Regions from separate parts of the Streptomyces sp. NPDC006655 genome, predicted to be linked through region 1. Evidence: riboswitches for the same ligand, from Rfam matches in the RefSeq annotation. Region 1 holds a riboswitch; the other holds the start of a gene.
What was found. Region 1 has a riboswitch for S-adenosylmethionine ahead of AB0958_RS40875 (putative leader peptide). Riboswitches for the same ligand answer to the same signal wherever they lie in the genome.
Positions count from the first base shown of each region.

Region 2: linked by a shared signal. The riboswitch ahead of AB0958_RS10930 (amino acid ABC transporter permease) and the one ahead of AB0958_RS40875 (putative leader peptide) in region 1 are both predicted to bind S-adenosylmethionine.

Region 1 covers NZ_JBEYJU010000137.1:9,694-13,737, reverse strand. Annotated here, with positions in the region: gene AB0958_RS40880 (ABC transporter substrate-binding protein) at 1-1,227, opposite strand, end outside; gene AB0958_RS40875 (putative leader peptide) at 1,555-1,641, opposite strand; SAM riboswitch class IV at 1,719-1,832, opposite strand; gene AB0958_RS40870 (DUF1684 domain-containing protein) at 2,058-2,882, opposite strand; gene AB0958_RS40865 (NtaA/DmoA family FMN-dependent monooxygenase) at 2,939-4,044, opposite strand, start outside.
Region 2 covers NZ_JBEYJU010000014.1:269-4,312, reverse strand. Annotated here, with positions in the region: gene AB0958_RS10935 (amino acid ABC transporter ATP-binding protein) at 1-371, opposite strand, end outside; gene AB0958_RS10930 (amino acid ABC transporter permease) at 368-1,348, opposite strand; SAM riboswitch class IV at 1,731-1,842, opposite strand; gene AB0958_RS10925 (glutathione S-transferase C-terminal domain-containing protein) at 1,920-2,783, opposite strand; gene AB0958_RS10920 (hypothetical protein) at 3,052-3,198, opposite strand; gene AB0958_RS10915 (hypothetical protein) at 3,388-4,044, shown strand, end outside.

The DNA of each region.
Region 1 (4,044 bases):
CTGCTGGACCAGTTCCAACGCGGGCTGGTTGGTGGCCGCGTTGGGGAACCAGGTGATGGTCAGGCTCAGCGTCCTGCCGCCCTTGGCACGGATGCCGTCACTTCCGGCCTTCCAGCCGGCCTGGTCCAGCAGGGACCTCGCCTTGGCCGGGTCCGTGGACAGGTCCGCGGACAGGTCGGTGTAGTCGGGTGTGGTGTGCGCCAGGACGCTGCCGGCCGGCCGGGTGCCGGTCGGGAAGACGGTGTCGGCGATCTGCTTGCGGTCGACCGCGACCTGGAGCGCCTGCCGCACCCTGGCGTCCTTCAGCAGGGGGCCGGCGTTGTTGAGACCCAGGCCGAACACCACCCCGGGGTTGGCCCGGCGGGCGAGCGTGACCTGGCCGCCCCTGAGCGCTGCCTCGTTGGCCCTGCCGACGCTGCTGATCGCGTCGACCTGCCCGGACTGGAGGCTGCCGGCGCGTACGCCGGCCTCCGGCACCACCTTGAAGACCAGCTTGTCCAGGTAGGCCTCGCCCTTCTTGGCCCACAGGCTGGATCCCCAGGCGTACCCGGTCCGTCTGGCCAGGGTGATCGACTGGTTCTGCACATAGCCCTTCAGCACGAACGGCCCGGATCCCACCACCCCGTCACTGCACTTCTGCTGCGGGGTCCGGTGCACGCTCGCCGACGACTCGATGCCCAGTGAGTGGGTCGAAGTCGCTTGCAGGAACTGTGCGTTGGGCTGTGCGAAGGTCACCTGCACGGTGAGCGGGTCGACCACGGAAGTGCTCTTGACACCGCTGAGGTAGCCCTGGGCCAGGGTGCCCAGGGCGCCGAGCTTCGGCACCGCGTCGAAGTTGTCCTTGACCACCTGCGCGGTCAGCTTCGACCCGTCGCTGAAGGTGACGCCCGAGCGGAGGTGGAACGTGAACCGGGTGGCGTCGGAGTTGATGTCCCAGCTCTTGGCCAGCCACGGCACGATCCTGCCGGTCTTCGGGTCCTGGTCGGTCAGCGAGTCCACGATCTGACGGACCGAGTAGATGGTGTCGTTGCTGCCGACCTGCTGCGGATCCACGCAGCCGGAGTCGGAACCCACCGCGAAGGTCAGGGTGCCGCCGGACTTCGGCCGGCTGCTCGCGCCGCCGGAACCGCCGTCGCCCGAACCGCAGGCGGTCAGCAGCACGCTGGTGGTCAGCAGGGCGGCCAGCGGCGCCCAACGGGATGATCTGAATACCGGAAGTGCGGTCACGGAGGGTTTTCTCCTACTCGTGTCACCAGGCACCGGGTGCCGGGTGTCGGGAGCGCGGCACGCCGTGCAGGGACGTGCGACCCGGCCGGTCGGCACCGGCGGGGGGAAGCGCTGAACAGACGGTGGTCAGGGAGACGCCACCGGGCGCGGTGGCGGGAGAACGGGCAGCGGACTGTCACGCGGGGGCCGGGAGGCCGGTGCCTGACGGCGGTCCGGGTGCCGACCGGTGTGCCGACCGGTGGATGCCGCGCGAGGGGCCCGGCCGGCGATGTGGCCGGTCAGGGGGCTCGTCAGCGGCGGCTTGTCAGCGGACCGGGGGCGGGCTCGTCAGCGACAGCTGGTCGTGCGACAGAGGCAGCTGGTCGAGCGCTTGAGGTCGATGTGGCGTCGGCGGGAGAGCCGGGAGAACGGCATGGCACCGGCGCAGGAGGCGAGCGTCGCTTGGTCGCTGTGCATACCGGTCCCTCCCCGTCTCCGGCCCCGCCACCGGGGCCTCGCGCTTGCGGGGATCGTCGGTGATCCCGCCGGGCTTTCACCTGGAGCACCCCACCGCGCGGGAGGGTTGCCGGTCAGCGAGCCAGGGCTTGACGCTGACACTCAATGCCGATCGTGATGCTACGGAGCGGACTTGTCGAACGTCAATGCCACACAGGGACGTTCGGGTGCGCCAGGCCGGAGCGTCTCACCTGCCGGGACACGTCCATGGCCGGTGTCGAACACCGGCGGTGCCGTGCGGGGTACGGCCCCGGAGACCGGCGTGTCGTGCGGCGGGGTCGCCGCACGACCGGCCGTCCTGTCGGCCGTCCCACCGGGCGGCTCTTCCGTCCGGTTCAGGACCCGCCGCGTTCGCGGGGGATCCTCAGGCCCGCCTCGATGGGCACCGGCAGCCGGTTCTCGGCCGGCGGCAGCGGGCAGGTGGCCAGATCCGTGTAGGCGCAGGGCAGGTTCGCCGCGCGGTTGAAGTCCAGCAGGACCGTGCCGTCGGCGGTGGGCGGTTCCAGGGTCAGGGCCCGGTTGGCCGCGTAGGTGGTGACCCCGGAGGTGGCGTCGGTGAACAGGAGCATCAGCCGGCCCTCGCCGGGACCGGGGAACGCGGTGAGCGCCAGCGGCCGCCCGTCCAGTTCGAACTCGACCCGGCCCGGCGCGTCGTACACGTGCTCGAGGCCCGCCACCGCGGCGCCCACGGTGGTCGGCCGCGGCTCGTCGAAGGGCACGTAGCGGCCGGTCACGGCCCACCGCGGGTCGGGTGCGTAGGCGGGGGTGCCGGTGAAGGCGGTGCGCAGCGGCGCGTCCGGGTGCCGGGGCCGCACGATGTCGTTGCCGCCGCGCTTGGCGACCTCGATCACGGCGTCCTTCCAGACCGCGTCGACGCCACCGCGTTCGGGCAGCACGCCGAAGCGGTACTCGCCCCGCACCGGCGTTCCGCCGACGACCAGCTCCTCGCCCTCGTCGAGGGTGACGACCACCCCGTCCGGGCCGGTGCGCCAGGCGCCGGGCGCGTCGGGGAAGCGCTGCGGCCGGTCGTCCAGCCAGTGCAGGCCGGTGATCGCCAGAAAACCGTGCGGGGCGGCCAGCCGCGCCTCCTGGGCGCGGTACCAGTCCAGCCAGTCCTCGGTGAACGCCTGCAGGTCCGTCGTGGTGGCCTCGGTGGTCATGGGGTCTCCTTCGTGGGGCGGGTTCGTGGCGCGGGGCGGGATCGCGTCGGCGGCACTCAGCCGGCCCGTCGCTCGGGCGCGCAGCGGTGGGTGAGGGGTTCGCGCAGGCCGAGGTGGTCGCGCAGGGTGCTGCCGGTGTACTCGGTGCGGTAGACCCCGCGTTCCTGCAGGGCGGGCACGAGCAGGTCGACGATGTCGTCCAGGCCGTCGGGGACGAGGTACGGCGTGACGTTGAAGCCGTCGACCGCGCCGTGCCGCACGTAGTGGGCGAACTTGTCGGCCAGGCCGGACGGGGTGCCGACATGGCCGCGCTGCGGGCCGAGCTCGATGACGGCCTCGCGCAGCGACCAGCCGTGTGCCGCCGCCTTCGCCCGCCACTCGGCCACCACGGCCCGCGGGTCGGCGACACGCCGAGCCCCGAAGGAGCCGTCGTTCTCGGTGACCACCGGATCCTCCTCGGGCAGCGGCCCGTCGGCGTCGCGGCCGGACAGGTCGATGCCCCACAGCAGCCCGGCGATGCCCAGCGCCGTCGCGGGAGTGACCTGCTGCCGCCGGACCCAGCGCTTCTTCTCCTGGGCCTCCTCCTCGGTGGCGCCGATGATGATCTCGGTGCCGGGCAGGATCCGCAGGTCGTCGTCGGGCCGCCCGGCCACCCGCAACCGGCGCCTGATGTCCTCGGCGAAGGCCAGCGCGTCGTCGAAGTCGCCGCCGTGCGCGGAGAAGATGACGTCGGCGTTGCGGGCGGCGAAGTCGCGCCCCTCCCCGGAGTCGCCGGCCTGGAAGATCACCGGGTGGCCCTGGGCGCTGCGCGGCAGGGTCGGGGCGAGATCGACGTCGAACTGCGCGCCCTTGTGGCGCACGTGGTGGATCGTGCCGGGTGCCGACCAGGCGGTGGCGTTCGCCGAGCCGGCGACCGCGCCGTCCTCCCAGCCGTCCCACAGGGCCCGGGCCACGGCGAGGAACTCCTCGGCGCGCCGGTAGCGGTCGGCATGGTCGAGATAGCCGCCGCGGCGGAAGTTCGCGCCGGTCCAGGCGTTGTCCGTGGTCACCACGTTCCATCCGGCGCGGCCCTCGGAGAGCAGGTCGAGACCGGAGAGCCGGCGGGCGAGGTCGGCGGGCTCGTTGAAGGTGGAGTTGGAGGTGGAGACCAGGCCGATGCGGC
Region 2 (4,044 bases), on a different contig from region 1:
GGGGCGGCGGCCACGTTGTCCAGCACGGTCAGGTGCGGGAAGAGGTTGAAGTTCTGGAAGACGAAGCCGATCCGGCCGCGCTGGGCCAGGATGGCGCGCTCGCTCAGCTCCTTGAGTCGGTCGCCCTGCCGTTTCACCCCGATCAGCTCGTCGTTGATGCTGACGTAGCCGATCTCGGGCTTCTCCAGGTGGTTGATGACCCTGAGGAGCGTGGACTTGCCGGATCCGGACGGGCCGAGGATGACGGTGACCTCGCCGGGGCGGATGGTCAGGTCGACGCCGTCGAGGACGCGGTGGGCGCCGTACCACTTGTGGACGTCGTGGATCTCCAGGGCGGCGGGGGCCGTCTCCAGGGTGTCGGTGGTGGTCATACGGCGGCCTCCCGGCGGATGCGGGCGCGCAGGTCGGTGAGGCCGGCCCGCAGTTTCTGCAAGGGGGTCGGCGGCAGGGAGCGGGTGGCGCCCCGGGCGTAGTACCGCTCGACGTAGAACTGGATCACGGAGACGACGCTGGTGAGGATCAGGTACCAGACGGTGACCACCAGCAGCAGCGGCACGATGTCGCCGGGGTAGGTGGAGCCCATGCTCTGCGCGGTGCCGAAGAGGTCGAGCAGCGAGACGTAGAAGACCAGCGAGGTGCTCTTGATGAGGCCGATGAGCTGGTTGACGTAGTTCGGGATGATCGACCTGAGCGCCTGCGGGAAGACGATCCTCCGGAACTGGTAGCCCTTGGGCAGTCCGAGCGCGGCGGCCGCCTCGTGCTGGCCCTGGTCCACCGAGAGGATGCCGCCGCGGACCACCTCGGCCGCGTAGGCCGCCTCGTTGAGGCTGAGGCCGATGACGGCGATGGCCATGTCGGTGGCGAGCTTCGACTCGTCGAAGGAGAAGAAGGCCGGTCCGAAGGGGACGCCGACGCTCAACGTCTTGTACAGGGCGCTGAAGTTGTAGAGGAAGAGCAGGACGACGATGAGCGGTATGGAGCGCAGCGCCCACACGTAGGTCCAGCTGACCGCGCGCAGCACCGGGCTCTTCGAGAGCCGGGCCAGCGCGAGCAGGACGCCGCCGAGGAGGCCCAGCACCGCGCTGTAGGCGGTGACTTCGAGGGTGATGACCAGCCCGTCGAGGATGGTCGGCCGCAGGAACCAGTAGCCCCAGCGGTCCCACTGGTAGAAGGGGTTGGACACCAGTCCGTGGACGAACTGGGCGACCAGGACCAGGACGACGGCGGTGGCGATCCAGCGTCCTGGCCTGCGCAGTGGCAGAACGCGCTGTGCGGCGAGGGGTTTTGACGGTTCGTCGGCGGCGGACGGCGCCTCGGGGGCGAGGGTGGCGCCTGGGGGTTCACTCATGGCGGGCTCCGGCGGAGTCGGACACCCCGGATCCCACGGCCGGGCACGCGGCACCGGGCCGTGTTCGGGCACGGCACGGGCGCAGGGGGCGCGCGGGACACGGGGGCTGGGCGGACGGCGTCACACCGGACGGCCGGTGCTTTCGTCAGGAACGCTGAGGCGCGAAGCTGCGGGACTGGGCGGAAAGGCCTGGTCAGACCCGACAGCGGGCACAGCCCGGTGCGGTACACGCGCTACACAGGGCGCTGTTGACACGGAGCAGGTCGACGGCGCGGTCGGCGACGAGCGGGCTCGGGTACGGCTGTACGCAGCCCTGGGCGCGGCGCGGGGCCGTGCTGGAAGCTGCGTACATGTCCGTCACCTGTCACTTGGTGGCCCGTGGGCCGCGCGCTTACCGAACGTCGTCATTCGGTCGGGTCGTCACCTGGGGCACCCCACCGCGGTGCGAGGGTTGCCGGTCAGCTAGCCAGGGCTTGATGCTGACGCTCTTGACCGTTCTGGTCCGTAAGTTAGGCAGCCACCCGAACGAATGTCAACGCCTGTCCAGTTGGCGGGACGGTTCGGACCGCTCTCACCTGCGGGAAGCGTCCGCCGCATGCCCGGCCCAGTCCAGGATCTGGACGGCCGCGCCGGCGGCTTCCAGTCCCTGGCAACGGCCGTGGTGGCGACGGGCGATGCCGTCGAGGTCGAGGTGGGCGCCGAAGGCCGGGTGCGCGGCCAGCCGCCGGGCGTAGGCCCACAGCACCGGGTGGTCGGCGATGCGGTGCACGGCGGAGGCGTCCAGGTGGTTGCGGTGCACCGTGTCGAGCTGCACCAGGGTCACCCACAACTCGACGTCGGCTGCGGTCAGTCGACCGCCGACCAGGAACTCGACGCCCGTCAGCCGGTGTTCCAGCTCGCCCAGGGCGGCGAGCAGGGTCTCCAGCGCCCGCGGGTCGCCGCCCTCCCGCCCGGCGCGCTGCGCGGCCTGCTCGACGTCCTCGGTGCACAGCCGCTCGACGGCCTCGATCTCGGCCTCGGCACCGCACGGGTACAGGCGCGTGACACCGTCGCCGAAGTGGCGGTCGAGGTCGCGCAGGATGTCCCGGCTGTGGGTGGAGACGATCCGGCCCGACCAGTCGTCGCTCAGCACCGGCGCCAGGGCCGGCCCCGAGTAGCGGTGGGCGCTGGCCTCGTACAGCGGGCGCAGTACCGTGTGGCTGCCGTCGGGACCGTCCGGGACCGCGGGCAGGAAGGTGACCGGACAACAGCCGTCCAGGGCCAGCAGACTGTGGCCGACGGCGATGCGGAGGCCATCGGGACAGGCGGTGGCGAGGTGGAGCCGGTAGCGGCCCGGCACGGCGTAGTGACCGCTGCGCGCGTCCCGTCCGATGCGTCCCCGGAAGGCGGGGGCGGTGCGGACGGACGGCAGGGCGGTCAGCGGAGTGATGGACATGCGTCTCCCCGGGTACGGGCGCGCGGACGTACGCGCGGCGGAAGCGTTCATCGGGCGGTCAGGGCAACGGGCGGACGGCGGTGGTCGCGGCAAGGGGCCGGGCGGTCGGGGCGGGCTGCGGAGCGGGGGGTGGCGTCGGTCTGCGGAAGGCGGGGCGGAGCGGGCCGTGGAACGCGCGGGTGGGCCCGGTGCGGAGGGGGCGGGCGGTCGGACCCGGCCGTGGAAGGGGCGCCGTGCGGCTCGGGCCGCGGAGGGCGGCGCGGCGCGGTCAACCGGTGCCGCTGATGGCGCTGCACACCCGGAGCAGGTCGATGTGCAGCCGGGAGGTGAGCAGAGGGGAGACGAGCAGAGGGGTCGGCCAGGGCGTACGGCATTCCCGGCGCTCCCCGCCGGTGACCGTGCGCAGCCGATCCATCTTTCCCTACCTTTTCACTAGGATTCCCCTCTGGAGTGTCGATCGGCCTCCGCGCGGCGTCAAGAGGGCGTCCACGCCTGGGACACCGGCACCCCGGGACGCTCACTCGAATGGCACGCGCGAGTGGTCGGCTGCCGGAGCGGATGGTGGCGTGGAGGGACGAACCGCGTTCCCGAGGAGGCAGCCGCCATGACCCGTCCGTCCCGACCCGCGCGTATGCTCGCCGCGGCCCTGGCGGCGGGGTCCCTGCTCGCCGTCGCGGCCTGTTCGGGCGGGAGCGGCGACTCCGGAGCCGCGGCCGTCTCGCCCGCCGCCGAGCGCTCCGCCGCCTCACCGACGGCGACGGCCGCCCTCACCGGGCCCGGCGCGCAGGCGGCGTTGATCACACCGGCCGACATCGAGGACAACTGGCAGCTGGCCACGGACGCCGCGACCTGGCGCAACAGCATGCTGGTCGGCAAGGTCGACGTGGCCGGCTTCCTGACCGCGAAGACCGACGCCGCCGACTGCCAGCGGCTGCTCGACAGCCTCTACTCCGACAGCCTCCTCGGCCGTGCCACGGGCGCCTCCGGGCTGCGCGGCTTCACCTCGGAGACCGCCCGGATGCTGTACCAGGTCGGGGACTACGGCTCGGCGAACCTGAACGCCACGCTGGGCTGGCTGAAGACGCTGCCGCAGAAGTGCAACCAGTTCACGGCCACCGGCAAGGACGGCAGCAAGCGCACGATCCAGGTCGTGTCGGCACAGGTCCCGAACGTGGGCGACGACCGGGAGGCGCTGACGGTGACCGTGCAGGGCACCAGCGAGGGCCAGCCCGTCACCTACGTCACGGACGTCGCGGTGCTG